3 regions of the Paenibacillus sp. PAMC21692 genome follow, and region 3 is predicted to be linked to each of the others. Evidence: predicted binding sites of a transcription regulator. Region 3 holds the regulator's gene; each other region holds the start of a gene.
The links. The regulator LexA, encoded in region 3, represses DNA repair genes until DNA is damaged. The targets are predictions, from matches to a motif close to CGAACATATGTTCG.

Region 1: the regulator LexA is predicted to act here: its motif matches at 8,664-8,677, upstream of H7F31_RS18150 (YhjD family protein).
Region 2: the regulator LexA is predicted to act here: its motif matches at 7,828-7,841, upstream of recA (recombinase RecA).

What each region holds. Positions count from the first base shown of each region.
Region 1 is NZ_CP060293.1:4,588,229-4,598,995, reverse strand. It holds gene H7F31_RS18220 (DUF1292 domain-containing protein) at 1-64, opposite strand, end outside; gene H7F31_RS18215 (stalk domain-containing protein) at 180-752, opposite strand; gene H7F31_RS18210 (hypothetical protein) at 918-1,124, opposite strand; gene H7F31_RS18205 (MBL fold metallo-hydrolase) at 1,275-2,000, shown strand; gene H7F31_RS18200 (DUF3892 domain-containing protein) at 2,124-2,375, opposite strand; gene H7F31_RS18195 (hypothetical protein) at 2,480-2,719, opposite strand; gene H7F31_RS18190 (RDD family protein) at 2,861-3,334, opposite strand; gene H7F31_RS18185 (hypothetical protein) at 3,361-3,828, opposite strand; gene H7F31_RS18180 (L,D-transpeptidase) at 4,005-4,343, shown strand; gene H7F31_RS18175 (YolD-like family protein) at 4,445-4,693, opposite strand; tRNA gene H7F31_RS18170 (tRNA-Val) at 4,846-4,918, opposite strand; gene H7F31_RS18165 (S-layer homology domain-containing protein) at 5,082-6,050, shown strand; partial or broken gene H7F31_RS34225 (DNA-entry nuclease) at 6,268-6,636, shown strand; partial or broken gene H7F31_RS34220 (excalibur calcium-binding domain-containing protein) at 6,727-6,828, shown strand; gene H7F31_RS18155 (hypothetical protein) at 7,419-7,880, shown strand; gene H7F31_RS18150 (YhjD family protein) at 8,242-8,622, opposite strand; gene H7F31_RS18145 (AAA family ATPase) at 8,772-10,454, opposite strand; gene H7F31_RS18140 (N-acetylmuramoyl-L-alanine amidase) at 10,688-10,767, opposite strand, start outside.
Region 2 is NZ_CP060293.1:4,866,559-4,877,325, reverse strand. It holds gene H7F31_RS19535 (2-oxoacid:acceptor oxidoreductase subunit alpha) at 1-1,386, opposite strand, end outside; gene H7F31_RS19530 (dipeptidase) at 1,705-2,661, opposite strand; gene H7F31_RS19525 (stage V sporulation protein S) at 2,884-3,144, opposite strand; gene H7F31_RS19520 (TIGR00282 family metallophosphoesterase) at 3,281-4,075, opposite strand; gene rny (ribonuclease Y) at 4,151-5,695, opposite strand; gene H7F31_RS19510 (RecX family transcriptional regulator) at 5,878-6,570, opposite strand; gene recA (recombinase RecA) at 6,703-7,758, opposite strand; gene H7F31_RS19500 (competence/damage-inducible protein A) at 8,058-9,311, opposite strand; gene pgsA (CDP-diacylglycerol--glycerol-3-phosphate 3-phosphatidyltransferase) at 9,586-10,161, opposite strand; gene H7F31_RS19490 (YajQ family cyclic di-GMP-binding protein) at 10,541-10,767, opposite strand, start outside.
Region 3 is NZ_CP060293.1:5,389,821-5,400,587, forward strand. It holds gene metH (methionine synthase) at 1-1,775, opposite strand, end outside; partial or broken gene H7F31_RS34315 (acireductone dioxygenase) at 1,945-2,079, shown strand; gene H7F31_RS21755 (HAD family hydrolase) at 2,172-2,963, opposite strand; gene H7F31_RS21760 (hypothetical protein) at 2,984-3,523, opposite strand; gene H7F31_RS21765 (DUF896 domain-containing protein) at 3,535-3,741, opposite strand; gene H7F31_RS21770 (LysM peptidoglycan-binding domain-containing protein) at 3,922-4,296, opposite strand; gene lexA (transcriptional repressor LexA) at 4,455-5,078, shown strand; gene glnA (type I glutamate--ammonia ligase) at 5,229-6,557, opposite strand; gene H7F31_RS21785 (MerR family transcriptional regulator) at 6,588-6,998, opposite strand; gene H7F31_RS21790 (methionine gamma-lyase family protein) at 7,059-8,351, opposite strand; gene H7F31_RS21795 (AAA family ATPase) at 8,393-9,364, opposite strand; gene H7F31_RS21800 (YdcF family protein) at 9,474-10,145, opposite strand; gene H7F31_RS21805 (ribonuclease FAU-1 family protein) at 10,142-10,699, opposite strand.

The DNA.
Region 1 (10,767 bases), 800 kb from region 3:
CTTCGTGTTCGTGATCGTGATCATGACCGCAGCCGCAATCCGGTCCGTGCTGATGCTCGCTCATGTTTGCAACCCCGCTTCCGTTAATTAATCATACCTGTCTATCCTAACATGTTCGTATATCGCGGGTCAAACGAAAGAAGCCCCTCCATGGAGGGACCTCCTGATATTTAATGCAGTTAACCTTTGGATGAGGAAGTGATGAGCTTCTCCGATACGACTACCCAATCTTCCGAGTTCGACAGTCGCATATAGAATCGTACTTTATATTTGCCCGTGGCGTCGAACTTGTAATCGAATTCATCCGTGATGAACCAGAAGGAATCGTTGTTGTTCGTCACATTCTCGCTTTGAATAAACCGCTCCTTGCCAGACGGATCCTCAATCGTTACCTTAACGGAAGCAAGATCGGTCTTAACATTGTCAATTTGGGAGAATACTTTAATTTTGCCCTGATATCCTTTGTTCACGCCGCCGAACGGCTGACTGCCATTGTACAGAAACATATGGACGTTCGGCTTGTAAAGAATCGCCCGCTTATTGTTATCGTCCCATCGGACGATGGCTCCCATCGCTTCCGCAATCTGGCGCAGCGGCAAATACGTCTTTCCTTCCAATAATACGCCGCCTTCATCCTGCTCTGTGCCATTAATCATGACGCGTACCTTCTGGGTAGTGGCGTCCGCGAATATCATTGTGCCACCCCATATGGACAGCAACGTCAGCATTATCGCAATTTTCCTGAACTTCATCGCTGCATAAACCCCCATCCGCCTATTCTGGATGTAAATTTATACTCATGCCGTCCAACAAAGTTGCGCTCAATTTTTATCATTTTTTCGTCAAAATCATAAATGCGATCCATTGTCAAATGCTGTTGAATACTGCGCTTGCCTGGGAAATACAATCAAAGAGTATTACCCGTATGTTCTGGTCAGGATGCACGGCACCCCTTTGCCCACTGCACCAGGCTCTTGCATACGCGCCAAGTAGTTCATCCCTTTGGCGCAAGGCGTCTTGCATACTCTGCAGCTCTCCGACAACACCAGCTTATAATGAACCTGTTTGTGGTCGCTTGCCACCTTTTTTTTCTTCACGCTTTTTCCTTTGCCGCCTTTGCTCATCCTGACCATCCTCTCCCTTTAGGTCCAGCTTCAACATCGTATGAATGAGGACGGAATGTTGCACCTCGAAATGGCAAGCTCTCGCAAATTTTGTTACAGTAGAGAGAGTAACGGCAAAAATAACCATACGAGCAATAGGAGTGTGAATATATGTACATAACGATGCTTGGAACAGGCAGCGCTTTCGCCAAACGATACAATAATAACAACGCTTTAATAGAGTCGGGAAATTATCGTCTGCTTGTGGATTGCGGTATAACGCTGCCCAAGGCTCTGCACGACCATGGAGTCACGTTCGCAGAGATCGATGCGGTGCTGATCAGCCATATTCATGCAGATCATGTTGGAGGACTCGAAGAGCTTGCGTTCCAAATGATGTTCAAATACGGCCGCAAGCCCCTCCTTTATATCGAGGAGTCGCTCGCCCAACCGCTTTGGGAGCATACGCTGAGAGGCGGATTAGTGCAAGGAGAGCTTAATGCCCTTGATCATTTCTTCGAGGTACGACCGCTGACACGCGGCCAAACTTACGAGCTTGCGCCGGGACTGCAGGTTAAATTAATAAAGACGGAGCATATACCATGCAAGGACAGCTACTCTTTCCTCTTTAATGAGACATTTTTCTATACGGCAGACATGGTGTTTAATGGAGAGCTTCTAACAAACCTGGTACAAGCGGGTGTTACGACTATCTATCATGATTGTCAGCTTGAATCGCCCGGAGTTGTCCATGCCTGCTTGGACGAGCTGCTGACGCTGCCTCGGGAAATCCAGGATCATATCTATCTCATGCATTATGGAGACGCGCTTGAGAATTACCGGGGAAAAATCGGGGCAATGCGTATTGTGGAGCAAGGCGAGAAACACAAGGTATAGTTCAAGCCAAACAACCCCGATCCTTCATATAAACAGGTGATCGGGAGAAGAACTCCTTTGCACCAATTCAATAGAAGATCGAGGTCGCTCGCAACTCGTTTGACCGTCAGATTTACTGGTTATTTAGAAAAGCGGCAACTGATCCAGGTTATTGGTTGGATCGCCATCGGCATCGCCGCGCAGATACGTTTCTCCATCCCTGCCTTTAAAAGCATTAACGCCGGAGATTCGGCCTGCTTGTACTTCCTGCAAGGCCGTTGCATAGTCCAATTGACGACCCGAGGACGTTTTAAATGCCGTTAAATCGCCGTCACCATTTTTCTGTACCGCTACAATCGTCTCTCTTGCATCTTCCGAAATTTGATTCTGATCCATACCTGATCACTCCTCCCGAATATTTACAATCGGTACGGAATTAGCTTCCCTCGACATCCTTCGGATTATTCCCACAACTGCTGACTGCGTACAAGGGAGGAGAGTCATCTCTTCTTCCTTCGAGACTTTTTGCTGGATATCAAAGCGGTCAATCCTTCTTCTTCGGTTTGTTCATCGTCCTCCTGCTTCGCCAGAAGAAGAGCCCATAAGGCAAGAAGATCGCCAATTACTACGACGACACCCGCAATAATCGCCAAATCATCAGATGAAATGGTCGATTTGTTATTGCTGTTGATGGTATTGGAGGAGGCTCCAGCCTCCCTTCCTCGTTTAGATTTGGCCATGACCATATATCCCGCCCGTCAGTAAAGTTATGATAATAGTCTATTCAGATAGGCGGATAAGGTATGGGCGAATGGATAACGAAAAAGGAGCGGCAGCGATGAATCGCCACACGCTCCTCCTGTGCTTGTTTTAGTTATTTTTTAAACGCGTACGACTTGAGTGCCTGCTATAAAATCGTGGATGCCCCGTTTGTCTTCGCGAAGACCCACCATAAACCAATCCACAATCAAGGCGATTCCAAATGTAACTCCGACAATGACAGCCCATACAACATTGCGCATCAACATGTTACCGATATGCGGCGGCTCATTGTTAATGACCCTAATGATTCGAATGCTGCATATTTTTTTACCGATTGTGTAGCCATTCCAGAAGACGGGCAGTAATAACGCATACAAGAAAGACAACACATTTGTGAAGATGGATTCGCCTGAAGAACCGCCTGTTAAAATGAGGGAAAGAACGCTTAGAGGGATTCCGATAATCAGGCCGTCCAGCAAAATGGCTCCGAACCGAATCCAGAAGCCAGCCGGATCGTTCGGAAGGGGCTGCTGTTGATCCCAGTTGTTGCCCGGATTGAAATTCGTTGATGGGTATGGATTGTTTTCATTCAAGCTCTTCACCTCATTATTGTTATGGGTTAAAACCAACGGGGAAAACGCTTATATTTAACTGTAATGCCCTGCTTCATCGCCCAATGTTTCAGCGCCTCCATACACTCATCCTCTTCGCCGCTGTTCTTCATTCTGAAACATAACATTGGAGGTATCATTTTTTTACCATGACGTTTGAATCCGATGATAGGACGAAAATAACCATTCGAATAAATGGCTTCCACTGCTTCGCCGTCTATTCGACGGCCAAATAATTCTAACGTTGACTGATGTATATGTAACTGCGCAGGCTTCTTATTCATAATGATTGCGTTTAGTAAATAAGCAACAACCGCACTGAAGGCAATCAAGATGCTAAGTATAAATAAAAGCAAAAGACTGCCCCATTCTGGTTCTGTCCGGATGAATAAGTAGATTTGAATGAACAAAAAAAATAGAAATACAAAAACGGGCACAAATCCCGTCGAAGGCCTAACCTCAATTGTTTTCTTCATGCCAGTCCCCTTGTTTCATCTAACGTCACTTATCCAGCAATAACCATGAATTCATTATACTTGAAATCGTTGGGTTGAACACTGATTATTTAAACCTTATTCCCATTTCTTTTAGTGCGTTCACCCAGTCCAATTGGTATGCTTCTTCGTAAGATGTGACGAGGAGGAAATTGCCTATGCCCTATCGAAGAATCATCATTGATTTGTCGGATCGTCACTTATATTTATTGGAGGATAATACCGTCGTTCGCGGTTACCCCGTTGGCATAGGCCGAATGGTCACGAGCACGCCTGCGGGCGAATTCACGATCGTCAACAAACAGCTGAATCCTGGCGGACCGTTCGGCGCCTTCTGGATGGGACTCTCCAAACCGCATTACGGTATCCATGGCACCAACGATCCCAGCTCCATAGGTCACTTGGTATCTCATGGCTGTATACGCATGTACAATCAAGACGTGATGGAGCTTCAGTCTCTTGTTCCTGTAGGAACTCGGGTAACCATACGGCCATAGCATTTTTTCCGGGCTAATCCGAGAAATGAAAGGGGCTCTTAACAACGCCTTTAGCGCTGTAAGAACCCCTTAATTTCTAAAAAAGGAAAAACCTATCGAGCCTATCCCGCATTCCCCACCTTCATAATATCCATGAACGGCACTCTTTCTGTTTCGCCATTTCCTTTCTCGACATGAATCAATTTTGTTCTGGAATCCAGCTTGACAATCCTTCCGACAACCGATCCCTGATTCCAAATCTCCAGTTCTACATTTTCTTTTTCTTGATGAGCCTCTACCAGGCGTTCTCCTAATTCCTCTAACACATATTCATCTCTAGTCGGCCTTTTCGGTCCTTTATCTTTTGCCATGCCTGATCACCCTTTATCATTTTTTATTTGATTGCCCAATAGTGTAATCAGTCAAATTTGTCCTGATCTCCGTTCGCGACGCCTCTCTTACTATTCCAAATCGTTCAAGATGAAAAAGGAAAAAAACCCTTGAATATCAAGGGTTTTCAGTATGATCTGTAGTGGGCTCGAACCACTGACCCCTACCCTGTCAAGATAGTGCTCTCCCAGCTGAGCTAACAGATCGTATCGCAGTGACAAGATATAATATATCAAATCCGGATAAGCTAGTCAATAGCTTCTTTAAAATATTGTAATAATAATTTGTCCCCTCCTCCCTGCAACCTATTGGTTAAACTTCCCGTCAATGACAATGCAGCTGCAAAAAACAAAATCAGAGGTGAAATTGATGAAGAAGAAACCGTTGTTTATTATGGCGATCGTCGCGGTCCTGCTCTTCACGTTGGGACAATCCGTCATGGCCTTCTCCGACGTATCCAAGGATCCGAATGCAGACAAAATCAACGCATTAAAGGAAAAAGGGATTCTTTCCGGATATGCGGATGGCGAGTTCAAGCCGAATGGCACACTGTCTTACGCTTCTGCCATTTCCATGATCGTGAAAGGCCTGGATCTTAACCTTGATCATGTACGCTTTATTCGTATGCCGCTGGCAAGCGACAACCACCCTAATCTGGAAGATGATGCTTGGTACTCCCAGGCTTTCGTTATTGCGGACTTCTACGACTTGGGCATTCCCAAGGACGTGAAAGCGACCGATAAAATTACGAAAGAGCAATACGCCCATCACCTGTTTAAAGCGATGATGACCAAAGGCGACTACGCGTTCATTGAAATCTTCATGCTTATTAATGACGAGGCGGACATCGACTCGAAGTACATGGACAGCATCCAGAAGCTGCTAATCAGCAAAATCGTATCCCTGGACGACAAACAAAACTTCCATCCTACTAAAGCAATTGCGCGTGGCGAAGCGGCAGGTTGGCTGTTCGACGGAATCCGGTTCGTGGAGGAGCAAACGCCGATCGAACCCGAGCCAGAGCAACCAGCCTACGACTTCGAGCTTAGCGTCGATGCCGTTAATGCGGATGTAAACAAAGTTACGGTTTCTGCTCAGCTGCCGCATCCAGGTTACGGGCTGCGCATTGCTTCTATCGCCTTCGAAGGCGATAAAGCGCTGATAAGCGTTGAAGTCGTGCAACCGGATCCAGACAAAATGTATCCGCAAGTCATAACCGAAGCCAAAGTATCCACGTACGTGGATGCCAAGCTGAAGCCCGAACTGGCTCCAGCGGCTGCCTCCTCGACTCCCGGCTCCACGGGTTCCCCGGACGATAGCGTGAGCAGCAACGAATAAGAAAGCAGAATAACTTCTGGACAGTTGTCATAAAGACTCCTGTCCGGGAGTTTTTTTTGTGCGTGCCAATATTGTAGAAACTTCCGGATTCCTTTACACTAGGGGGAGTAGCGCATAAAGATCGGCAAAGTTGATCGATTGCCAGTCTAGTCATCATGAGAGGAGCTTAGAATTTTTGTTAAGCAGAAACATCATTATAATTGCTCTTCTGTGTCTTCTGACAGCATGCAGCACTTATACGGGGAGTAACATATCACAACCGACAGACTACGATATCGAGCTGGTATTCCCCAGCGATAAATATCCGGAAACAGCGCTTCATATTCAAGGTGCTATTGAACAGGGTTTCTCCAATATCTGCACAATTGATCGTGAAGGCGCGGAAGCTAATCGCAAGGAATCGCTTGCCGGTATTGAAACCCGATCAGGTTATGACCGTGATGAATGGCCGATGGCCATGTGCGAGGAAGGCGGCAAAGGAGCCAGTGTCGCCTACATCGATGCCAGCGATAATCGCGGGGCCGGGAGCTGGGTAGGCAATCAACTGTCGGAATATGCCAATGGGACGAAGGTCTTATTCGTCGTTGATAAGCCCTCTAAGCTATTTCCCGAGCCGGAGACGGCCGAGCAATCGCAAGAACCGCAGCCTACGAAGGAAACGTATTACGCGAACTGTACGGCGGTCAAGGCAGCAGGAGCTGCTCCCCTGCATAAAGGCGACCCTGGCTATCGTTCTCAGCTTGATCGGGATGGCGACGGGGTTGCATGCGAAGGATAACGCTACTCGCACAACAAAAAACCTCCATCATATGATGGAGGTGTCCGTGTTCTAACTGATGTTAAAACAACTAACGCTATGTAATTCCATTAAATGCATTTGAAGTGCCGAGGACCGGGATCGAACCGGTACGGTAGTCACCTACCGCAGGATTTTAAGTTTTACGGCGTTGGCACAAAACCGTCTATGCCATGCGTCGTAAGGCGTTTCCTGTGCGGGCCATCTCGTAATATTCGGTAGTGACCGTAAGACTTTTTCCGGTTGCTTAAACGTTGGCTTAACGACGGCATCCGAATCCTGACGCGGCTAAACTCGTAATCGTCGAGTAAAGCGCACCCTATAACTCGCAAAATTATTGTACCACGCTGCTAGATCGGAGCGCAACCGATAGATCAATCAATCTCCTTTACGATATTATGGTTAATGATATTTTTTATCAATACATCCCAGCAATGCTTTCTTATTGCTTTTTTTACTGGTATAATAGTATAAATTATGTAATCGTAGGAGTGATCCACATCTCACCCGAGGTTAACCCTAAAGAATACGATTCACAAAGCTGTATTGCAATACTAGATACTGCTAAAACCGTGTACTACGAAGAAATTGATAGATTTAAGCAAGTAGAAGCAAAAACAAACATAGCACTTGCTTTTGCTGGGATATTTTTTGGTGGGTTCATCACGTTTGCAGTGTCAAACACTCCTGTAAATAAAGACATAGGCTATCTTACGTACAGTCTTATTTTTAAAGCAGTTGTTGTAGTCTTTTTTCTAGTTGCGGCTTTTTTCTTCTATAGATCTCTTAAATCTAACGGATATGCCCAATTAACTCTTGAAAATATAGTTAATGAAGAAACTGCTCTAGAACCCGCTAACGACACTCATCTCTCAATAGCTGCCACTTACAAAGATGCTGTGATCGCAAACCGTCAGAGAATAGAAGAAAAGACAGATGATTACGACAACGGACTCAAATACATAAGTTGGTCATTTCTGATTTTCGTTTTACATTATATTGTAGAGGTGGTAATTAAGTATGTTTCAACGTGACTCAGGATCGTCTTTTAATAGTAATAAAGGGAATAATCCACTGCAAGGAAAAGGAACCACTATAGTAAAACGAGATAAATTCAATGAGGGCACATCTACCAATCGACCAGGACAAGTACAAAAACCACCAACACCGAACACAAAGAAGTAATCTTTATAATAGCAGCACGTGATTCGTATAGTAAGTGAGTTAGAGTTCTTCAAACCTTTAATTTCCATAATTCACTTACTCAGATTATCCGGCCTTAATTATATCAATATGATAATATCCCACTTGCTTTACACACTACATAATCTTTTAAAAAAGGGGCGGTTGCTGGCGTAGAGAATACGTTGGTGACCGCCCTATTCCGCCTTACGTCTACGCCCGCTGCTTTCCCCGGAAGCTCGCGGATACCGCCTGCATATATCGCGCCATTCTCGCGGACACTTCCGCTTGTATTTCGTCGCGTCGGAGTTCGACCGTGTCCACGCGATCGCGGCAACGATATTCGAACAACCCGCTCGTCCGCGCGGCCACGGCGTCCTCTATGCGGATGCGTTGACGATAAAGGTCACGTTTAATTACGTTCATCTCTTCGCGGGCCGTGAGCGCAAAGTAATCGAGGCACCGTAACAATACGCCACTTAGCGTTGTCCTTGTCGAATTCATATCCGCCTGACTACGTTGAATCGCGATAATTAAGTGTGTTTGTGCCACGTAACTGCGTATTAATCCGGCCTCTACGTCTTCCTGTATCATGTGACGCCACCGCCTTTTTTATCGTATATTTACATGATACAAGAACATACGTTCGATTTCAAGAAGTGCGCGTCACATGATAGCAACGTAATTAAATTGAACTTATTTTCAACATTAGCTGAATAAGACCTTGCTAATAAGTTATTGACTTAAGAGATAACTGTTTCCGTTTCGGATAATAAATTATTCAAATTCTCTAATACGTCTTTTAAGTGTGTTAAATATGTTCTTGATTCATTATCTGGTAGACTACAGATCCATTCACAAAGGCTAGCCTTTTGGATTTCCTCATGGGTTGCTTCCCCACCATAATCGTTTACTGATTTGTAGGTACGATAAAATTGATTTCTTGGGAAATCCGAGGGGAAAACCAACAGATTTTCTATCCCTTTCTTGATATTAGAATCTCTAATAAATGGCATTATTCTTACATATAGATTTGAAAAATCCTGTTCTCTTTGTTTGGTGTCAGAATCATATAACAAAACAGTTTTTTGTTTTAAGAATTTTGGATTGGCTAATAGAAACATTTTAGTTTGACTCAATGCTGACTCACCAGTAAATTCAGTTTTACCGTTCTCAATAGTCCTACCTATCCATATTATTTCAAGTGATTTTAACGAAATATTAAATACCTCCATTGCTTTCAAAAGATATTTTTCATCCGTCTCACCTTCTACAAATACCACCGGTTTATCCTGCTTTAAATCAAAGTGTATATTAAATGCTTTTTGGATAGTCGTTTGCGTTGTCCATCCGTAAAATTGAGGTTCAGTAGATACTTCAACTTGGCCAGCAGCGTTTCTAGTCAAAATAATTACTTTTTCATTTAAACCTTTCTGTTCATGTACAATAAAAGGTGAATGCGTAACTACAATTATTTGTGATGTCTGATTGCCATCTTCGTTCGTAAATAACCTTTTAAAGAAATTCATAATTCTAAGTTGCCAAGAAGGATGTAAACTTATTTCGGGTTCGTCAATTAACACAAGTACCCCTTGATTGCTTTTTATATCTTCTAGTAAGAAGCCACCGCGATAAACGATTTGCTTTTCTCCAGAACTGAGTTCATTTAAACTTATCTCTTTTCCATGTTCCTCAAATAAGATAGCTTTTTTGCCAGATCTATTTGTGATTCCTTTGAATCTTTTAAATGGAAACATATAATGAAATGCATCTTTAAATCTATTCATTCTAATACTCTTCATTTCATCGGGAGGTATTTTTCCAGGGTTGTTTTCTACCCAATCGGATAGATCTGAATCGTCTATATTTTTTATATCAATTAATAATTGAGCTATATTTGTAGCTAAATTCGTATCTGATTTTATGCTGACCTCTTGTTTTTTATCAACATCCTTGGATGTGACGGAATTAATCTCTTGTGGATTAAAATTTATTTCAACATCCGAATAAAGTGATTTCATTATGTATTTGTGGTTTTGCAATACACTAGCATCCATTTCTCTTGAATTATTATAATTGTCATAAAAAATAATTGAAAATGCTTTCCAGTTAAAAGCCATTGAGTAGTCAATTTTTAAAGTTATCTCACCATTAAGAACGCCATCAGTAAATGATTGCAAGCCTGAAAGTAATTCAATTTCACTTTCATTAAGAACTATTTGAAACGTTCTAATTTCATCTTTAGGTACAGTTATAGGACGAAATTCAGAAAGCTCAAAAAGTATGTTCAATATAGTTGATTTTCCAGTTCCGTTTTCCCCAGCTAAAATTATTGTGTCACAAACTTTCCCGTCTGAGTTACAAAAATCAATGTCTAGATCTCCAAGTGTTGGATTATTTCTAATAGAGATATTTTTTAACCTCATATTAAGCCTCCTATTTTTTACCTCGTTTATATTTTATAATAAATCAATACTCGAACGATATAAGTGGTAAAAAAAAATCACTGCCTACATTCGTAGCGTAATAATGTCAGCACATTATTTTCAGCATAAACGAAAAAATGGCGGCCACCTACGAATGATTCCGTCAGCGACCGCCAGTTTCCTTCATACTTCGTTACCCTAACATCAGTCTACCGAATGATAACGACGTACCGTTATCGCGTTACCTTAACCGTCCACGCCACCTCATCCCACGTGACCGCCCCGCCTAACGACTCTGCAACCGCCCGCGCCG
Region 2 (10,767 bases), 520 kb from region 3:
ACGAACCTGCAAGCCGTTCAGCTTGCCAAGCCGTTTGTCCATCATCTTACGGCGATTATCCGCATTCTCCGATGGACGGCCAACCTCGTCGTGCTCGACGCCTGTAACATGGTGCAGACCGCCCTTGGCGCCCGGCAGCACGCGAGGCGAAATGCCATCCTCCGTCAGTTCGTAGCGTTTGAACAGTTCGTGACCTTCCAGCGGCGGAGTCTCCTTTACCAGCTTGCCTCTATTAATCTCAACCTTGGAGAAGTCCAGCATCTCACAAGATTGTTTGCCGAGCGATAGCTGCAGATCCGTCATGACGATGACCGGCACTTGATACTCCTCCGACAGGTTAAACGCTTCTACCATATCGTAGAAGCAATCCTCGATCGACGCCGGAGCGATAACGATCTTCGGAATTTCGCCGTGCGTGCCGTAGACCATTGCATTAAGGTCGGATTGCTCTTGCTTGGTAGGCAGACCCGTAGACGGGCCTCCACGCTGCGTGTTGATGATAACAAGCGGCGTCTCCGTCATGCCGGACAAGCCGATCGCTTCCATCATAAGTGACAAGCCTGGTCCGGCAGAAGCTGTCATCGTTCGTACGCCGGCGTAGTTCGCGCCGATCGCCATCGTGACCGCGGCGATTTCGTCCTCCGTCTGCACGACTGTGCCGCCGAACTTCGGCAGCTTCTTGATGAGATATTCCATAATTTCGGAAGCCGGGGTAATCGGATACGCCGACATAAGACGACAGCCCGCTGCGACGGAACCAAGTCCGATCGCTTCGTTGCCGATCATGAACAGCTTTTGTTTGCCGTCTGCTTCTTCCAGCTTAAAGTCATCCAGCGGACCGCCAGCTTGGTCCAGGACGAACTCGGCGCCATTTTTTACGGCTTCGATATTTTTTTCCACAATGGCCGGACCTTTACGTCCGAACTCCTCTTCGACCGCCTTGTTAAACACTTCCAGCGGCAAACCAAGCAGCGCCCAGGACGCCCCCGACGCAACCATGTTTTTCATCAGCGAGGTGCCCAGGTCCTCAGCGATCTTCGTGATAGGAACGGCGAACAGCCTTGCATCCACGCCATCCGGAATGGTGGGACCAAACTTCGCGTCCGCGACGATAACGCCGCCGGGACGAAGCTCATGCGCGTTAAAATCTATGCTCTCTTGATCGAACGCGACGAGAATGTCGAGATCGTCCGAAATCGCACGAATCGGCTTCGTGCTGATTCTGATTTTATTATTCGTATGTCCGCCCTTGATCCTGGACGAGAAATGACGGTATCCATATAAGTAATAACCTAGTCGGTTAAGCGCCGTAGAGAAGATCCGGTCGGTACTTTCAACCCCTTCTCCCTGTTGTCCTCCGATCTTCCATGACAATTGGCTAATCAAAATGTCCATCTCCTCTGCATCGTGAGAAATCCTCTATCGAAGCTTTTCGAAGTTGAGCGACCGCGTTCAGAGGTAGGATTTATCGCCAATAAGAAAGTCGTTTTCGAGGACCGAAAACTTATACTTTCTTATGTGGTAAAAAACCTGTCAACTTCGAGATAACTTGAGCCATTATATAATAGAAGCTGTATCGTCACAACAATTTTATGTTGGAAGCTGCCAAATTGCAATATGTAAACGTTTAATTAAAACATAACATGTTTCGATCATAATGATACCATTATGAGATGGCATAGCTTGTAATGGAATTGCTGCGTGCTAAACGGCCGGGAGATTCTCCCTTAGAAAGGTTAAGGCATTGTCCTGCATAAAACCTGCTACTTGAACTTCCGAATAACGAGCGAGCAGTGCCTCCTTTAACCGATACACTTCGCCTGGATGCTTCAGGTCCGTCATATAAGAATCGATCCCGTCGAAATCCGAGCCTAACATAATATGTTTCTCCCCGCCCAGCGCACATATATGATCGACATGCCCCAGCAGATCCGTTACGCTTGCCTCACGGTCCGACGTTACAAACCAAGGCACAAAAGTGATCCCCACTCTGCCTTCTCCCAGAATAATTGCCTGCAACTGCCTGTCGGTCAAGTTGCGCGGATGATTGCAGACGGCTCTGGCATTGGAGTGGGATGCGATAACCGGCTTCGTCGATAGTCCGGCTACATCCCAAAAGGCTTGCTCCGACAAGTGGGAAACATCTACAATGATGCCAAGCTCATTGCATGCCGACACGAACTCCCGACCTTTTCCCGTCAGCCCCGCTCCACGCGGCTCCATGATACCGTCAGCTGCCCAATTCCCATCGTTCCATGTCAGGCCAGCCGCCCGCACGCCCAGCCTGTACAATAGCCTAAGCATCGACAGTCGCCCTTGCAATCCGCTCACGCCTTCTAGCGATAACAGAGCGCCGGTTTTCCCGCTATTTATACAGAACTCCAGATCGGCTGCGCTTGTGACAAGCTGCATCTCTTTGCATGACAATACACGTTCATAGAACAAATCGACGGATTCCAGAACAGGTTCGATAGTAGCAGATTGGCGGGGCGATATATAAATAGCGAACGTCTGCAGCATGGTTCCAGATTGGCGCAACCGCTCATAGGTGACGTCAAGAGTCCCGTCGCCCCCGCCTTGAAACGTAAGCGCGTCGTTCTTCAGCATCTTGCTAAGCACATCGCAATGGAAATCGATCATGATAAATTCCTCCTTCTTTATTCGCTGCCAACCAAGGCGAACGATACATTTCTGAGAAAACCTCTATCGAGGCCTTTCGAAGATGTACGACCGTGTTCAAAGGTGGGTTTTATCGCCAATAAGAATTTCATATCCAATGCATGCTTGGAAACTTATAAATTCTTATTTGGTAAAAAAGCAAAAAACCTGTCTACGTTGTAAACAGGCCTCAGGTGAGCGACAACGATGGATGTATGCCGCTTGTTATCTCGGCTCGACGATGAGCTTAATAGCAGTACGATCTTCTCCGTCAATGACAATATCCGTAAATGCCGGTATGCAGATGAGATCCACCCCGCTCGGGGCCACAAATCCACGGGCAATCGCTACCGCCTTGATCGCTTGGTTGAGCGCGCCGGCGCCAATCGCTTGCAGCTCCGCTCCACCTCGTTCACGCAGAACGCCAGCTAATGCGCCTGCGACTGAATTTGGATTGGACTTGGCTGATACCTTTAATACATCCATGAATAGTACCTCCCCTAGAATGTTGGATGGATTCCACATTTACAATACTATTCGAGAGAATGAGAAAGATTCCTGCTTTTTATGGACTAACTTAACAAAGTATTCTGAAAAGTCAGAATATGAAAAAAAGACTTCTCTACATGAGAAGCCAATCCTCTTCCGTCATCCGAATTTTATCCAACTTCAAGGCGCGCCCTCTGCCATCCTCAATCGTTATGACAAGTCCGTGCAAATGCCATTTGCCCTCATCCACGACAAATCTTGCCGGAAGTCCCGTCAGGAAGCGGTGCAGCACAGCGTCGCGCTCCATCCCCAGCACGCCTTCCTTGGAGCCGACCATTCCTACGTCCGTTAGATAACCCGTGCCGCCAGGAAGGATGGTGTCATCATTCGTCTGCACATGAGTATGCGTGCCAAGCACGATGGAGGCGCGTCCGTCCAAATACCAGCCCATCGCAATCTTCTCCGAGGTCGCTTCCGCATGGAAATCAACCAGAATGTTATTTGTATGTTCCTTCGCTTTCTCGATCAGCTCATCCGCTTTGCGGAATGGGCAGTCATTCGGCGGCAAAAAAGCTCTTCCTTGCAGATTGATGATCGCCAGCTTTTTGTTGCCCGTGCCGATGATCGCCATCCCTTGCCCTGGCGCTTCTGGCGAGAAATTGCCGGGGCGCACGATGCGGGGCTCATCGTCAATCCACTCGAAGATATCCTTGTTGTCCCATGTATGATTACCCATCGTAATTCCATTAACGCCGGCGTCAAAAAACTCTTTCGCGATCGCTTTCGTGATGCCTCTGCCAGCTGCGGCATTTTCCCCGTTTACGACGATCAAGTCCGGATTATGTTTACTTCTCAGCGAGGGCAACACTTGCTTAAGAGCGCCTCTTCCTACATTCCCGACGATATCGCCGATAAATAATACTTTCATCGTTGTGTATCCTTCCTTTATGTAGCCCATCATGCAGAAAAGTGGCTGACTGGCAGCCACTTTTCAACATCATGTTTATTTGGCATATTCGACTGCCCGTGTCTCACGAATAACCGTAACTTTAATATGTCCCGGATAATCGAGTTCAGCCTCGATTTTTTTCGTAATATCGCGAGCAAGACGGAATGCTTCCGTATCGTCAATCTTCTCTGGCTGAACCATAACGCGGACTTCGCGTCCTGCTTGAATCGCATAAGACTTCTCGACGCCGTCGAACGATTCTGTAATCGCTTCGAGCTTCTCCAGTCGTTTGATATACGTTTCCAGCGTTTCGCGCCGTGCGCCAGGCCGTGCAGCCGACAACGCATCTGCGGCACCTACGAGCATCGCGATAACGGAAGTGGCTTCCGTATCCCCGTGATGGGATGCGATACTGTTGATGACGACGGGATGCTCCTTGTATTTCTTCGCAAGCTCCACGCCGATCTCGACATGAGAGCCTTCCACTTCGTGATCAAGCGCTTTGCCGATATCGTGCAGAAGTCCGGCACGCTTCGCTAGCGTAATGTCCTCGCCAAGCTCTGCTGCCATGAGTCCAGTCAGATAAGCAACTTCCATGGAATGCTTCAGTACGTTCTGACCATAGCTTGTACGGTATTTAAGTCTTCCAAGAATCTTGATCAGATCTGGATGTAAGCCATGAACCCCAACCTCGAAAGTCGCTTGTTCGCCATATTCGCGAATGCGCTCGTCGATTTCCTTGCGGGACTTCTCGACCATCTCTTCGATGCGGGCCGGGTGGATACGGCCATCGGCCACCAGCTTCTCAAGCGAAGTACGGGCAATTTCGCGTCGGATTGGATCAAAGCCCGACAGAATGACCGCTTCCGGTGTATCGTCGATTATGAGATCGATACCGGTCAATGTTTCCAAAGCGCGGATATTGCGGCCTTCACGTCCGATAATGCGACCTTTCATCTCTTCATTCGGCAGAGTGACAACGGATACCGTCGTTTCTGCTACATGATCGGCTGCGCAACGTTGGATAGCCAAAGAAATAATGTCACGCGCTTTTTTGTCGGCCTCTTCCTTCGCCTGCTGTTCGATCTCCTTGATCATCTGAGCCGTTTCGTGACGAACTTCCTGCTCGACGTTGTTCAGGATGATCGACTTCGCATCTTCCATCGTCAAGCTGGAAATACGCTCCAGCTCGCTAAGCTGCTGTTTATAAATGGAATCAATTTGCTCTTGTGTTTCTTCGATTCTTTTCTCCTTGTTGGCTACGATTTCTTCTTTGCGTTCTAGCGCTTCCAACTTCTTATCCAGCGACTCTTCCTTCTGGAGCACGCGTCTTTCCAGACGTTGCACCTCATTGCGCCGCTCGCGGATGTCTTTTTCAGCTTCTGCACGTAGTCTGTGGACTTCGTCTTTCGCCTCAAGCACCGTTTCTTTCTTTTGAGCTTCTGCGTCTTTTTTCGCATTTTCTACGATTTGAACCGCAGCTTGCTCAGCGCTCGAAATTTTGGCCTCGGCAATTGACTTGCGATAAAAATAACCAATCCCAAAGAAAATTGCGCCAACAAGGACAGAGACAAGAATCAAGATCCAGGGATTATCCATCTTGTTCACCTCCTTGCTGCATACACCAAGGCACTGCTTGGGATGTTATTTGGTTTTTAACCGGCTTCCAAACCGTTTCATCATGGATCATTTTGACGAAAATAAGACATTTGAATCAACCTTTGGAAGAAAAATCGATTCAAATGTAAAGGAATACAACTTCATTTTATCTTTTCACAATTTCAGTTGTCAAGCAAAACGCCATCATCTTCCTCTTCCCAACTGTCATCAGATGACAAGTCGACCGACCTCATCGCTTCCCTGACGATATCGCCAGGAAATCCGCGCCTGAGTAAAAAGCTCATTAGCTTAGTACGTCTCTTCGCGGTCTCGCCTGTCAAAGATCTTGCCTTCTTATGCGCAAGCGTCTTCGCGGCCTCCAACTCACTGCTCCGATCCAGTGCGGACAGCGTTTCGGAGGCGAGTTGCTTGGATACGCCACGCTGCTGCAGTTCCTGCCGAATCATCAGTCTGCCCTTTTGGCCGGAACGCAATCTGCTCTCCGCGAATTGACGCGCATATTCTTCATCATCAACAAGCTTCTCCGTTTCTAAACGCTGGATTGCATATTCTATATGGGTTTCGTCCAATTCCTTCTTCGCCAAATATTGGCCGATCTGCTTGGCCGTTCTCGGTTTGACGCCCAAATACGCCACGGACAGCACGTAAGCCCGGTATCGTTGGTCTTCGTCTTTAATGTGGCGAACGGTATCCCCGTCCAGCTCGACTTCCTTCAATAACCTGAATTTGATCATGATATCTTCGTGCACCGACAAGAAAGGCTCTTCTTCTCCTGCCATATAGAGATGGTAACGTCTCTTCTCCTTCTTGTCGCGCCGCACGGAAGCAATAATGTACATATTCGACTCTTCCAATGCTATATTTCCTTCCTGCTCGTCGTGAGAACAACTTCAATTGAAGTTGTTCGAGGATGAGCGACCGCGTTATATTTGTGGTAAAACAATCGCCGCTCCCATAAGAGAGCGGCGATTCTATATTACTATAGCCTATACGTCAAATTCCAACTCGTCTTCGTCCTCGTCCTCGTCAGCCGAGAAGTTCGCTTGAGACGCATTAGCCGACAGGTTGCTGGCTTCACGAATCTGTCTCTCGATCTCGTTTGCAATGTCGGTCTTCTCCTTCAGGAATTGCTTGGCGTTCTCGCGGCCTTGACCGAGACGCTCGCCGTTATAAGAGAACCAGGCGCCGCTCTTCTGAACGATATCCATCTCTACACCGATGTCAACCAAGCTGCCTTCCTTGGAGATGCCTTCGCCGTACATAATATCGATCTCCGCTTGCTTGAACGGAGGCGCTACCTTGTTTTTTACAACCTTGATGCGAGTCCGGTTGCCCACCATGTCATTGCCCTGCTTCAGCGTCTCGATACGGCGAACGTCAAGCCGAACGCTGGAGTAGAACTTCAATGCGCGTCCGCCTGGCGTCGTCTCCGGGTTGCCGAACATAACGCCAACCTTCTCGCGAAGCTGGTTGATGAAGATTGCGATCGTCTTGGACTTCGAAATGGCTCCGGACAGCTTACGCAGAGCCTGCGACATAAGACGAGCCTGAAGACCAACGTGAGAGTCGCCCATGTCGCCCTCGATCTCCGCCTTCGGCACCAATGCCGCCACGGAGTCTATAACGATAATGTCAACGGCGCCGCTGCGCACGAGCGCCTCCGCGATCTCCAGCGCCTGCTCGCCCGTATCCGGCTGGGACAGCAGCAGCTCGTCGATGTTAACGCCAAGCTTGCTGGCATACAGCGGATCCAGCGCGTGCTCCGCGTCGATAAACGCGGCTTGTCCGCCAATACGTTGTACTTCCGCAATTGCGTGAAGCGCTACTGTCGTTTTACCGGATGATTCCGGACCGTATACTTCGATAACCCGGCCACGCGGCAAGCCGCCGATTCCAAGTGCAATATCTAAGGCAAGCGAGCCGCTCGGCACGGTCTCTACTTGCATATGAGTCGATTCCCCTAATTTCATAATGGAGCCTTTGCCAAATTGCTTCTCGATCTGACGAAGAGCATTATCCAAAGCTGCGCGACGATCCGCCAACTCACTCACATCCTTCATAATTTATATTTGTATAATACCTTATTTCGGACGGGTTGCCAATAGTTTTTTCGAACACACATTCGCAATTTTGACTCTCAGGCATCTTCGCCCCCGTTATTCAGGCGCTCACCGCATCACCCGTCCCCCTTCTTCAGAACCTGAAATCCGGCCCAAAAAAATAAAAAACCGCAGCAAAGTAATCTTCGCCACGGTTCTTCCGGTAACTAGTCCTCATTATAGCGCACGGTTCGACAATTGGCAACCGTATACAGCTGAGAATATCGGGCACAATTCCAAACTTATGCTCTAAGCGCCTGCCACAATCGGTACAACGCGGATTTCACGGCGCGAATGCGCACCATCTCGCGTACGCCTTTGAAGTGCGACGTATACACGACCGTCTCCTTGCCTTTCTCCGCAACCGCGAAATAAACGAGGCCGACCGGCTTGCCTTCGGATTCCGCAGGGCCGGCTACGCCGGTAAGCGCGACGCCGAAATCCGCTCCCGTTATATTCATGACGTTTTCGGCCATTAACTTGGCGGTAGACTCGCTGATGGCGCCGGGAGCGCCATCGCCCTCCAACTGGGACATCGGGATGTCCAGCAGCTTGTGTTTCATTAAGTTCGTATACGTGATCACGCCGCCGACATATTCCCCGCTGCTTCCAGGGACGCGCGTAATCAGCTCTCCGAACAGCCCTCCGCTTAAGCTCTCGGCGCTTGCAAGACGCTTCCTGGCGTTTCTGAGCAGCTCTACGACGGAATCCTCGATAGGGACATCCTTCTGCGCGTAGAGATGCTCTCCGACACGCTGGGCGACGACGGATACCGTCGCGTTGATTTTGATGGCGGCCTCCTCCTCGCTGGAAGCTTTGGTCGACACCCGCAGCGCGACCTCGCCTTCCTTCGCATAAGGAGCTATCGTAGGATCACTCTGGCCGTCGATCAGATCGATCAAGGCCGCCTCCAGATTGGACTCCCCAATTCCTGCGAATTTAAGCACTCTGGAGTATAGAGGCCGCTCCTCCCGCAGCTTGCTTCTAAGCCAAGCGGTTCCAGGTCCCAGCAGCATCGGCTCCATCTCTCTGGGCGGGCCCGGAAGAAGCATGTAGAGCGTGCCGCTGTCTTCTATTCCATTGCCAACGGCAAGTCCCGTGGAATTATCGAGCGGATCGCTTCCTTCCCCCAGAATAAGATGAGCTTGCCGTATGTTGCTCTCCACCATGTGGGCTCCGCGGGACGAGAACAGTTCCTCGATAACCCTCATAGAGGGTTCATGAATGCCCATAGGCCTTCCCAGGTAGTCTGCCAGCACATCCTTTGTCAGATCATCCTGAGTGGGTCCCAGACCGCCAGTGAACACCAGCAGATCTGCCCGACCGCGGCCGATCTCGATTGCTTGGCGCAGACGTTCCGGATTATCCCCCACCACAGTCTGGAAGTAAACATCGATGCCTAGATCAGCGAGCTGCTGCGAGATCGCTTGCGCGTTTGTATTTACAATTTGACCCAGCAGCAGTTCTGTTCCCACGGCAATAATTTCCGCCTTCATATGATTCCTCGCCCCCATGCTTTTAGTGCGTGTTCAAAAAGTCCGGTTTTCAGCACCGAGAAGATTGGAGGCAGGTAGAAACTGAGGAGCGGAGCGTAGTGGAAGCTACGCGAGCACCGGAAGGTTCGCCTGCATTCAATATTCGATGTCGAGTACGCTTATTGGCCTACTTCGTGATGGGAAGCGGACTTTTGGAACAACCTCTTTAAGATTCCATCCGAGCCCTGCAGAAGGACAAGAGCACCTCCCGCTTGCAGGGAAGTGCTCTCACGCTTTACTCGACCGGAATTAAATGTTTGTTTTTGACAAAATAATCGATGCCCGAATACACGGTTATTGCAGCCGCCACCCAGCTCGCGATAACATCGAACGGAAAGTGGATAAGGGCAAACGGGAAATTGTTGATCAAAAGCGCGATGATCATCGTAATTTGTATCGCCGTCTTCCACTTGCCCCAAGTGCTTGCGGCCATGACGGAACCTTCGAGAAGCGCAATTTGGCGCAGACCTGTTACCGCGAACTCGCGGCTTATAATAATGATGGCGATCAGCGCGTTCAGCTTGTCCATCTCCACCAGGGAGATCAGCACCGCGGCTACGAGCAGTTTGTCCGCCAGCGGATCCAGCAGCTTGCCGAGATTCGTAACGATCTTGTTTTTGCGGGCGATATAACCATCCAGCCCATCCGTGCTTGCCGCAATGATAAAGATGATCGCGGCTACGATCTGATTGTAGGAAATCGTGAAGTCCGAGAAGCTGACCGATCCCAGATTCACTTTAATTAATAGGAAAAACATAATGACTGGCACGAGAAAGATGCGGGCCAGCGTAATCTTGTTGGCTAAATTCACTATTTTCCCTCCCCAGAAAGGTCAAACTAACAGGCATGCGTTACGCGAACCTTCTGGATGGAACGACCGTTATAAGTATCGCTTTTAGAGGTTGTTCAAAAAGTCCGCTTCCCATCACGAAGTAGGCCAATAAGCGTACTCGACATCGAATATTGAATGCAGGCGAAACTAAGCGTATGCTTTCGAAGTATGTTTCCTCCGGAAACATTGCGGTTGCTCACGTAGCTTCCACTACGCTCCGCTACTCAGTTTCTACCTGCCTCCAATCTTCTCGGTGCTGAAAACCGGACTTTTTGAACACGCACTTCCACCACCGTACCGTTCGACCAATACATCCAATTCATTGCCGATTTTATTGTTTCCAATACATAAGACGCATTTAACGATAATTTGTAAATTGCAGCTCGATGGGCAAATCGGCGCCGCGCAGCAAAGCCATCACCGCTTGCAGATCATCTTTGCTCTTGCCTGTGACTCGTAATTGATCGCCCTGAATTTGACTTTTCACCTTCAGCTTGGAATCGCGAATGAGAATATTTATTTTTTTGGAGATGTCCTGTTCGATCCCTTGTCTCAGCTTGATGCGCTGCTTGACCGTGCCGCCGG
Region 3 (10,767 bases):
TTATTACGGAATGCCGCCACGAACGCTGCCAGCGTATCATCGTTCGTATTGTAGATCAGAGCCTCTGCCAGTTGACGTTCTTCCTCCGGAATGGAAGCATATCGCTCCAGCTTCTCCGTATTTACGATGGCATAATCGAGACCTGCCTTGGTCGCATGATACAAATAAACGGAGTTCAGCACTTCGCGCCCCGCGTCCGGCAAGCCGAAGGAGATGTTGCTGAGTCCGAGTATCGTCTTGGCCCGAGGGTATTTCTCCTTGATCATCCTTATCCCTTCAAGCGTCTCCACGGCGGAACCAATGTATTGCGGATCCCCGGAGCCGATCGGGAACATGTTAGGGTCGAATATGATGTCCTGCGGGTTCACGCCATACTTCTCCACCAACAGATGATAAGAACGGTCTGCGACCTCCATTTTCGCCTCGCGAGACACCGCTTGGCCGCGCTCGTCGATCAGAATCATGACAACTGCCGCGCCGTAGCGATGAATCAGGGGTACGATTTTCTCGAACTTCGACTCCCCGTCTTCCAGGTTAATGGAATTGATGATCGCTTTGCCTTGCGAATATTTGAGACCCAGCTCGATAATATGATCATAAGTAGAGTCCAGCATCAGCGGCGCTTTAATCTTCTTGACGACCTGAGGCAGAAATTGGTGCACGGCGAATGCTTCGTCGATATCGGTATCCTGCAGGTTGATATCGATGACATGCGCGCCGCCCTTAACTTGCGAACGGGCTATCTCCGATGCTTCGTCGAACTTCTCTTCCTTAATGAGACGTTTAAATTTACGGGATCCCGAAATATTTGTCCGTTCGCCAATCATATAGGGACGGTTGTCCGACTCGATATAGACGGTGTCAATTCCGGATACCGCGTCGGCATGGGCACCTTCACTAGAACGCGGCGAATAGTTCGCCAACGTCTCGGTAAGCGCCTTGATATGGGCAGGCGTCGTTCCGCAGCAGCCGCCGGCGATATTAAGCCAGCCTTGATCGGCGAATGCGGCGATTTTTTTGGCCAATGATTCCGGCGATTCATGATAATGCCCGTTCTCGTCCGGCAAGCCGGCGTTAGGATAACAACTGACCGCCGCGCTCGAGATTTCGCTTAATGTTCGAATATGATCGCGCATAAACTCAGGACCCGTCGCGCAGTTAAGACCGATGGAGATGGGATTCAAATGCTCCAGCGAGATGTAAAACGATTCGATGGATTGACCTGCAAGCGTCGTTCCCATCGGCTCGATCGTTCCGGAGATCATAATCGGAAGCGTTATGCCCGTCGTCTCAAATGCATTGCGAACGCCGATGCTACCTGCCTTAACGTTGAGTGTATCCTGAGATGTCTCCAGAAGGATTGCGTCCACGCCGCCTTCAATGAGAGCCACCGTTTGCTCGTAATAACTTTCAATCAACTCGTCGAATGTAACGCCGCCGGTCACCGACAACGTCTTGGTTGTCGGCCCAAGAGCACCTGCAACATAACGCGGTTTGTCCGGCGTGCTGTATTTATCCACAGCATCCCGCGCCAGCTTCGCCGCGGCCAGATTGATCTCCCTGGCTTTCTCGGGGATGTCGTAATCCTCGAGAACGACACTCGTAGCGCCGAATGTATTCGTCTCCAGAATATCTGCTCCGGCCTCCAGATATTGCTCATGAATCGATTGAATAACATCGGGACGCGTCAGAACGAGCATCTCATTACAGCCGTCCAGCTCCGCGCCGCCGAAATCGTCCTCCGTCAAGTTGGCTTGCTGAATCATCGTTCCCATAGCGCCGTCCAGAATCAAAATCCGTTCCTCAAGCGCTTGTTGTAAAGTCTTTCTCAACAATTCCTTACACCCTTCCTACACGTCATATGCATCCTTCATGCACCCGTTTAGTTTAACAAATAGTTTAACAGAATAGCCATTAGCTGAAAAGGTTCGTTCATCGACATTTTCGGTAACGGAGCACAAACCTCGCTTCTTCACCCTAATGGACAACCGCCAGATTGTAGCCGTTCGCCGCTTCATCGAGACAGAAGGCTGGCAAGCGTATCCTTTCACAGATAAACAATTCCAATCGGGCAAGTGAGGATTACGCTAGATAAACGGCAAGCCCCTCCGGCCTTCAAATGCTGCAGAGGGGCTTTTTTGGTTATAAATATGAGTCCATAACAGCAGCTGTTATTGCTCCAATAAGGTAATTAGCTCTTCCAGATGGGTAATCTCGTAAGACGGTACGATCTCATCCGTGCGAGTCGCGCCATGACGATTAATCCATACCGATGTCATTCCGATCGTATTGGCGCCAAGTATATCCGTCGTCAACTTGTCGCCGACCATGATGCCATGCTCCGGTTCGATGCCGAGACGTTCCAACGCATGCTTAAAGATAGGCGCAGCCGGTTTCCCTTGTCCGAATTCACCCGAAATAATAATATGATCAAAGTAAGGAATAAGTTCGGGCACTCCGTCAAGCTTCTCCTTTTGGAGATCGGGTGAGCCGTTGGTAAGCAGAAGCAGCTTGTATTTTCCTTTGAGCGCATCCAATACGCGGAATGTCTCATCGTAAACAAGCGGCCGCGAGCGTCGTTCTGCCGGGAACAGCTCCGCAAGCGTTGCTCCAAGCTCTTCGTTATCGACGCCCAGCGCCTTTAGACCTTGTGTCCATGCAGCCTTCCTGTATCCCGGAGCCAGTTGTTGCAGCTTGCGGAACTCAACTTGCTCGCCTGCCGAGAAATTCGCCCAAAGGCCTTCAAAAGGATTAATGCCGATCATCTTCGTAAACGGGTAGGTTTCGTATGATTCGTACAAGGCTCTTGCTTCCTTGCGTACCGCCTCCTCCAACTCGTCCGGATTTAAGCCCGTAGCCGCCGCGCCTGCTTCGCAGGTAGCACGGAAAGCCTCTCTGACGCTGCGGTCATCCCACAATAATGTATCGTCCAGGTCAAATAATACCGCTTGCTTTGCTGCCATGTCCTCTATCTCTCCCCTTTTTATTTCTCCTCGAATGTAATGCCGTGTACTTGAGCAAACGACTTCATTTTGTCGGTCATCGCCGCCGTATTGAATCGATTAAGCAGACGCGAGAACGTCCAGCCGCCGCCCTTTTTAGGCAAAATCGTCACATAACCGTCTTGTACGCGAATGGAACCGATATCCGCCGCATTAAGACGCTTGTCGCCCGTCATCCGGCGAGACTGCACATAATCCTTGCCGATCTTAAGATAGGGCTTGCGGAAAAAAAATAGGGCAGCGAGCAAAAAATACATACCGATCGTTACCCAGCTCATCGTCGTCATAACGAATTTGGGATCTGCCGACATAATCGCGATGTACGCGCCGATAAACAAAATCAATAAAATCGGCAGCAAAAAATTGCGGCCGGTAAATCGATCCGCCTTCTCTGCATTCATCACTAACTGACCTTCACCGTGCTTCTTGCGTTGCTTATTAATAGTAGACATGTTTTTGCGCACTTTGCGCTCCCAGGACCGTGACAGATGGATTCCTCCTTCATATAATAGCAAGCTCATGAAAGGAGCTCTTAATGTTTGATGTCGCCGTTGCCTTCGTTTTCTTCATCTTCGACAAACTTGATTGTATCAAGCTGTTGCTTGAAGTTAGCTTTGAAGTTGTTCAGATATTTCTGGCGAAGCACATCTCGTTCCTTCAGCTCTTCATCCGTTAAGCCGACGGTTTTGTTTTTGCGGGAAAGCTCGTTGATTCTGGCAATCAGACTATCAAAATCCAATTTCATTACCCCTCTCTCATGTTGCGAACACATTACTCCTACTTTGACATTTTCAATAAGGCATTGTCAAGGCGAAGCCCACAAACACAACTAGTTTCTATAATACACAAAAAGAGATCTCCCTAAAGAATGGGAAATCTCTAAGCACTCATTATAAGATATATCGCCATTACAACTCCATCAAATATCGGGAATAATTAACTTCTGACCTGGATGTATCGTCACGTTGTCCAAATTATTGCGATTCTTGATCGAGAAAACAAGATAACCTATATCACTGCCGTTCTTAAACGAACTGGCAATGGACCACAACGTGTCTCCGCTGCCTACCGTGACGACTTGCTCCGATTCGCCTGGCCCCTCAACGACCGTGCTGGAAGCATTTGTACCGATTATAAGAAAGCTGCTGAAAACAAGCGTAAACACGATCAAACTAATAATCAGCTTTGCCATATGCCTGACCAGCCAATGAGGCTGAACAAGCTCCTTGGTTTCGCCGATATTACCACGGTATATGGAACGGTATGAGCTTGTACTTGGATTCATCATCATCATTGTCAGCACCCCAAACGTTTGTTCTGTTTTTAATTTAACACGAACAAACGTTTCCGTCAACGAAAAAATGCGAACGTTTGAGCTTAAGAACTTATGTTTGTACGAACGGCGGTTCTATGCTATAATTTGACACAATAAGATGAATGGAGATGATGAACGTGTCGAAGATTTCCAAACGGCAAAATTCGATCCTTGACTTTATAAAGCAAGAAGTTAAAGAAAAAGGTTATCCCCCTTCCGTACGCGAAATTGCTGAGGCGGTCGGCCTGCTGTCCAGCTCGACGGTACATGGACATCTGGACCGCTTGGAAAAAAAGGGATTTATCAGACGCGACCCTACGAAACCTCGGGCGATCGAGATTTTGAGCCAGGACGATAATGACAACGTCATCCAGATGCCTGTCACACAAGTTCCTATCGTAGGTAAGGTTACTGCCGGCGTACCGATCACTGCTACGGAGAACATAGAAGACTACTTCCCTCTTCCTGCCCACTATGTTGGCGACAATAACAATGTGTTCATTCTTAACGTTATTGGCGAGAGTATGATTGAAGCCGGCATACATAATGGCGACTACGTCATCGTACGCCAACAGCAGACGGCCAATAACGGAGAGATCGTCGTCGCCATGACAGAAGACGACGAAGCGACCGTCAAAACGTTCTACAAAGAGAAAAATCATATCCGTCTCCAGCCGGAAAACGAGACGATGGAACCGATTCTTTTGCAGAACGTCACTATTCTCGGCAAGGTCATCGGACTATTCAGAGATATCCATTAAGCAGCAACGCGGCAACGCCGGTATGGACAATTCCATATCGGCTTTTTTATTGTATTGGAAATGATGCAACTCTAAAACTATTGAACAAAAGGTTTGGATAATGGTCAAAAACAAACCCGCTAACCATAACGGTCAGCGGGTTTCCTTGTCTTAGTACAACGTCAGATATTGATCGCGTTCCCATTGATGCACTTGGGTGCGATACATATCCCATTCGATTTCCTTTAACTCGTAGAAGTGAGCGAGAGCGTGATCGCCGAGCGCTTCGGTGATGACTCCGCTTCTAAGCATTTCTTCGAGCGCTTCCTTAAGATTCGATGGAAGGCTTGGAATTCCGGAATCAATGCGCTCTTCTTCTGTCATGATATAGATATTGCGGTCCGTCGGAGCCGGCAACGGCAATTGGTTTTGAATACCGTCGAGACCAGCCTTAAGCATAACGGCAAGTGCCAAATACGGGTTAGCGGCAGGATCCGGATTACGAACCTCTACGCGAGTAGACAGTCCGCGGGAAGCCGGAATTCGGATCATCGGCGAGCGGTTGCTGGCCGACCATGCAACGTAGCAAGGAGCTTCATAACCAGGCACCAGACGTTTGTACGAGTTGACAGTTGGATTCGTAATGGCAGCCATCGCGCGAGCGTGCTTTAGTATCCCCGCCATGTAATAACGTGCCGTTTCGCTGAGACCAAGTTTGTCCTTCTCATTATAGAACATGTTCGTATTGCCCTGGAACAGGGACATGTGACAGTGCATGCCGGAGCCGTTAACGCCGAACAACGGCTTCGGCATAAAGGATGCATGCAATCCATGTACCCTTGCAATTGTCTTGACGACAAGCTTGAACGTTTGAATCTGATCCGCTGCCTTGATGGCATCCGCGTATTTGAAGTCGATTTCATGTTGTCCCGGAGCGACTTCGTGATGGGAAGCCTCGATCTCGAAGCCCATCTCCTCCAACGTAAGTACGATCTCGCGGCGGCAGTTCTCGCCGAGATCCATAGGGGCCAAGTCGAAATAACCGCCGTGGTCGTTAAGCTCCGTCGTCGGTTCGCCGCGCTCATCCGTCTTGAACAGGAAGAACTCCGGCTCCGGACCAACATTCATAGCCGTATAACCAAGCACTTCTGCTTCCTTGAGCGCGCGTTTGAGGATGCCGCGCGGGTCGCCTGCGAACGGCGTGCCGTCCGGCATATAGACATCGCAGATCAGACGCGCTACGCGATCCTGCGTTACCCAAGGGAATACGACCCATGTATCGAGATCAGGATATAAGTACATGTCGGATTCTTCTATCCGGACGTAACCTTCAATGGAAGAACCGTCAAACATCATTTTGTTATCAAGCGCCTTGTCCAGCTGACTGACCGGAATTTCGACGTTTTTAATCGTGCCTAGCAGGTCGGTAAATTGCAAACGAATAAAACGAACGTTTTGCTCCTGGGCAATACGTTTGATGTCCTCTTTTGTAAAACTCACAGAATCATCTCCTTTGTGTCGTTCTCCAAATTACCGTTTATTAAGGAAACGGGATAATTGCCCTTCGATCATGGACGTTCTGCCCGGTCTCTTCTCCAACAGCTGCTGCTTGAGCAGGCGGTGCAATTGCTGATCGGACAGCTCCCGTCGCTTCACTTCGGATTGTTCGCTTACCAATGTAGCATCGTCCGACTCCTTGGATACTGGATTCATGACCTGTTTGATGCCAGCGATGTTTACGCCTTTCTCTATCAAAGATTTGATCTCTAGCAGTCGTTCGACGTCATTAAACGAGAACAACCGTTGATTGCCAGCGGTCCTGGCAGGCACGATCAATTCGTGCTGTTCGTAATAACGGATTTGTCGCGCCGTCAAATCGGTCAGCTTCATGACGATGCCGATCGGAAATAGGGCCATGTTTCTGCGTAATTCATCTGCCAATTCGCATCAACCTTCCAGTCCTCATTTATAGCTTCATTGTATCGTCGAGCCACAAATGTGTCAAGTTATGTAAGGTTTGATCACAATCAATCCGCTTTTAACCAGCTTCTCCAGCGCGATCAGAACGCCGTATTTGGCATGTCCATAAGTCAGCCCGCCTTGCATATAGGCAATATAAGGCTCTCGAATAGGCGCATCCGCCGACAGTTCCAGACTGCCCCCTTGCATAAAGGTGCCTGCAGCCATAATGACGGGATTGTCATAACCAGGCATGTCCCAAGGCTCCGGAACAACATGAGCGTCTACTGCCGCCGCTTGTTGAATGCCCTGGACGAAAGCGATAAGCGGCTCGGCGCTTCCGAACCGGACAGCCTGAATGAGATCCGTTCTAACTTCGTTCCAGGCCGGCTTCGTCTCGAACCCCAGCTTTTCGAACAAAGCAGCGGCCAGGATACTGCCTTGAACGGCTTGTCCCACCATATGAGGGGAGAGAAACAGTCCTTGGAACAAGGAGCGCAGCGTCCCTAACATGGCTCCTACGTCTCCCCCGATTCCTGGAGCGGTCAGCCGGTATGAGGCTGCTTCCACGAGTTCTCGTTTGCCGGCAATATATCCTCCTGTTTCCGCAATGCCGCCTCCCGGATTTTTGATCAGGGAACCTGCAATGAGATCGGCGCCTGCCTCCGTTGGTTCTTGCAATTCCGTGAATTCGCCGTAGCAATTATCCACGAAGACAATAAGATCCTCTCTTATGGCCTTTACCCTCGTCACGATTTCTCCAATCTCCGCAACTGTAAAGGAGGCACGCCATGCGTAACCTCTGGATCGCTGCACGCCAATGACCTTCGTCCGCTCTGTAATCGACGCTTCGATGCCATCCCAGTCCAGTCTGCCATCCTCCAGCAGCGCAACCTCTCCGTAACCGATACCGAAATCTGCAAGCGAGCCCGTACCGTCGCCGGCCTTGCCGATTACTTTGTGAAGCGTATCGTAGGGCTTTCCCGTTACATACAGAAGCCCGTCGCCGGGACGAAGTACACCGAACAATGCACAGCTGATCGTATGGGTGCCGGATGCGAAGTGGGGACGGACAAGCGCAGCTTCGGCCCCCATAACATCGGCATAGACGAGATCAAGCACCTCTCGCCCACGGTCGTTGTAACCATAGCCAGTCGAACCTGCAAAGTGGAAATCGCTGACTCCTTGACGCTTGAACGCTTCAATAACCTTCCACTGATTGCGCTCCGCTATCCGTGCCGTACGACGGAATGCTTCTGTCGCTTCGTCCTCTGCACGATCAGCGAGCGCAATCAGTTGTTCCCAAATCCGTTCTCTCTCTAGTTGCTCGTTCATCACTCTGTTTGTCTCCCTTTCGTCGTGCAGTATAGCTTAAATCATAGCTTTAGATCCTCTGGACGAATGGTCATTAATTCGCCCTTCGCCGGGATGGAATTGGAGTATTGTCCGATCAGGCGGACAGCCTGATGCCGGATCGCCTTCTCGATGGTATTGCGCACGAACCGGGCATTGCTGAAGGAGAATAGATCGTTTTGCTTCTCTTGCATCAAATGCTGTCGGAGCTTGAATACGGTTTGAGGCAGCATGACGTAATCGCGTTCCTTTACCATCAGCTCGCCAATCTGCAGCAACTGATCCACAGAATAGTCCGGGAATTCGATCTGGATCGGGAACCTGGAAGGCAGACCCGGATTCGTCATCAGGAATTGCTCCGTCTCTAGCGGATAGCCAGCCAGAATGAGAATGAACCCGCTTCGATGATCTTCCATCGCTTTTACAAGCGTATCGATCGCTTCTTTGCCGAAGTCCTTCTCCCCGCCTCGGGCGAGACTGTAAGCCTCGTCGATAAACAATACGCCGCCAAGCGCTTTGCGTACGAGATCCCTTGTTTTTTGCGCGGTGTGCCCGATATACTCGCCGACAAGATCGGCTCTCTCCACCTCGATGAGATGTCCTTTCGCAAGCACGCCCATCTTCTGGAACAGCTTGGCGATAATCCGGGCAATCGTTGTTTTGCCCGTCCCGGGATTGCCTTTAAAGATCATATGATATACTTGCGAACCGCCGAACAATCCCGCTTCCGTGCGCATCCGGCTAATGTATAACAACGCATAAATTTCGTATACCAGATTTTTGACGTTTTCCATGCCGATCATAGGATCAAGTTCCTTCTGAATCTCCGCGAAGTGATCGACTGCCGGCAACGGTTTGACGCTTGGAAGCGGTTCGGGTTCCAGCGCATGCGCAGAAGCCGCTCCCGCTGCCTCATGGCTTCTGAGCACCACGTTGATTTGACGGGAAGGTCTGGAGGATCCGCTGCCTGGTCCCGATATGACGTGTCCGTTCATCTGACGCATCACCTGTCCTTTGTACAGAAGCTGTAGCGTAACAGTAACCTGCCGCATTACAATCTTATTCTCTCTCAGGACAGCATATTAGCAGATTCACGGCAACGAGTTATCGGGACAAGAAACCGATGCGCATCAGCACGGAATCCAGCTTCCATTTCGTATAGGCGAGCACCTCGCGGGAATCATTATAGAACTGGTTCAGAACGCGAGATTTGACGCCTGTTACAAGCGCCGGCTCGAAGCCGGCAAACTCTGCCATCTCCTTCGCTCTAGGCGCATGATAGTCATGCGTAATGACGACAAAATCGCTATAGCCCGCTTCCTCGCCGATTCGCTTGCCGAATACGAGATTCTCGTAGGTATTGCCAGCCTCCATCTCCAGGATCAGCTTGTCCTCCGCCATTCCCTTCGACGTCAAGTAGTTGCGCATGCCCTCCGCCTCTGACAGCTTTGAGGATACGCCGCCATAACCGCCTGACAGAATCAATACCTCTACAACTCCTTCTTCGTACAGCTGGTAGGCATAATCCAGCCGTTCTTTGAGCGCCGGACTGGGGACATCATTCCACAGGGCTGCGCCGAGCACGATGCCCGCATCAGCGCGCGTCCCCTCTTCTAGCTCGGGAATCGTATGATTAAGATACCATGCCGCGAATAAGCACCAGGCAATGCCCGCGAACAATACAACGACGAATAGACGAAAGAAAAGCAGCCACGGCCGCCTGGAGGACTTACGGCGGCGCGTGCTGCTCCTCCGATGCTTGACACTGCTCTTCATGACTCGCTGAGCTCCCCTGTTCGTTCCATGAGGCTCTTGCGATGCTTGAGACTAAGCGTGAAATAACGGAATCTGCCATTGCGAATGCTTGACAGCAGCCTTCCTGCCGTCTTGCGCGCAAGCGCGGCATCCTTGTTCGAGACGGCGCCTTGCCTGAGGGCGTCCTCCAGTTCGTCTTCGTCCATCAAATACACTTCGCCGCTTGGCAGCACGACAACATCCAGATACAGATCGTCGAACCACGGCACTTGCTGATCAGTCAAACCTTGAGTCTTGCACACGTCGATATACCATTGCACGACTCGGCCCTTGTCGTCAAACATTGTCGTTACGACAAAGTGCTCGCCCTTGGGAAAGTGCTGCATCCATAAATAACCACGGTCTGCCAGGCAGAGCCTTCGTCCGTCATATTCTTTCCAGAGAGGCTCCCTAAGCTCATGGATCCGGTAGAAGGTTACGAGCCCTCTAAACTCGTCTCCATCAAGCGCCAGGCAAGAATAACTTCTTCGCAATATGCGGCGCCAGTTCGCGCGATCGGAAAATTTTCTCTTCATACGGAACGTACCTTTCCGTTCATTTAGGAATGACGTCCGCCGCTCCAATGGGACGGCCCACGTGTTCA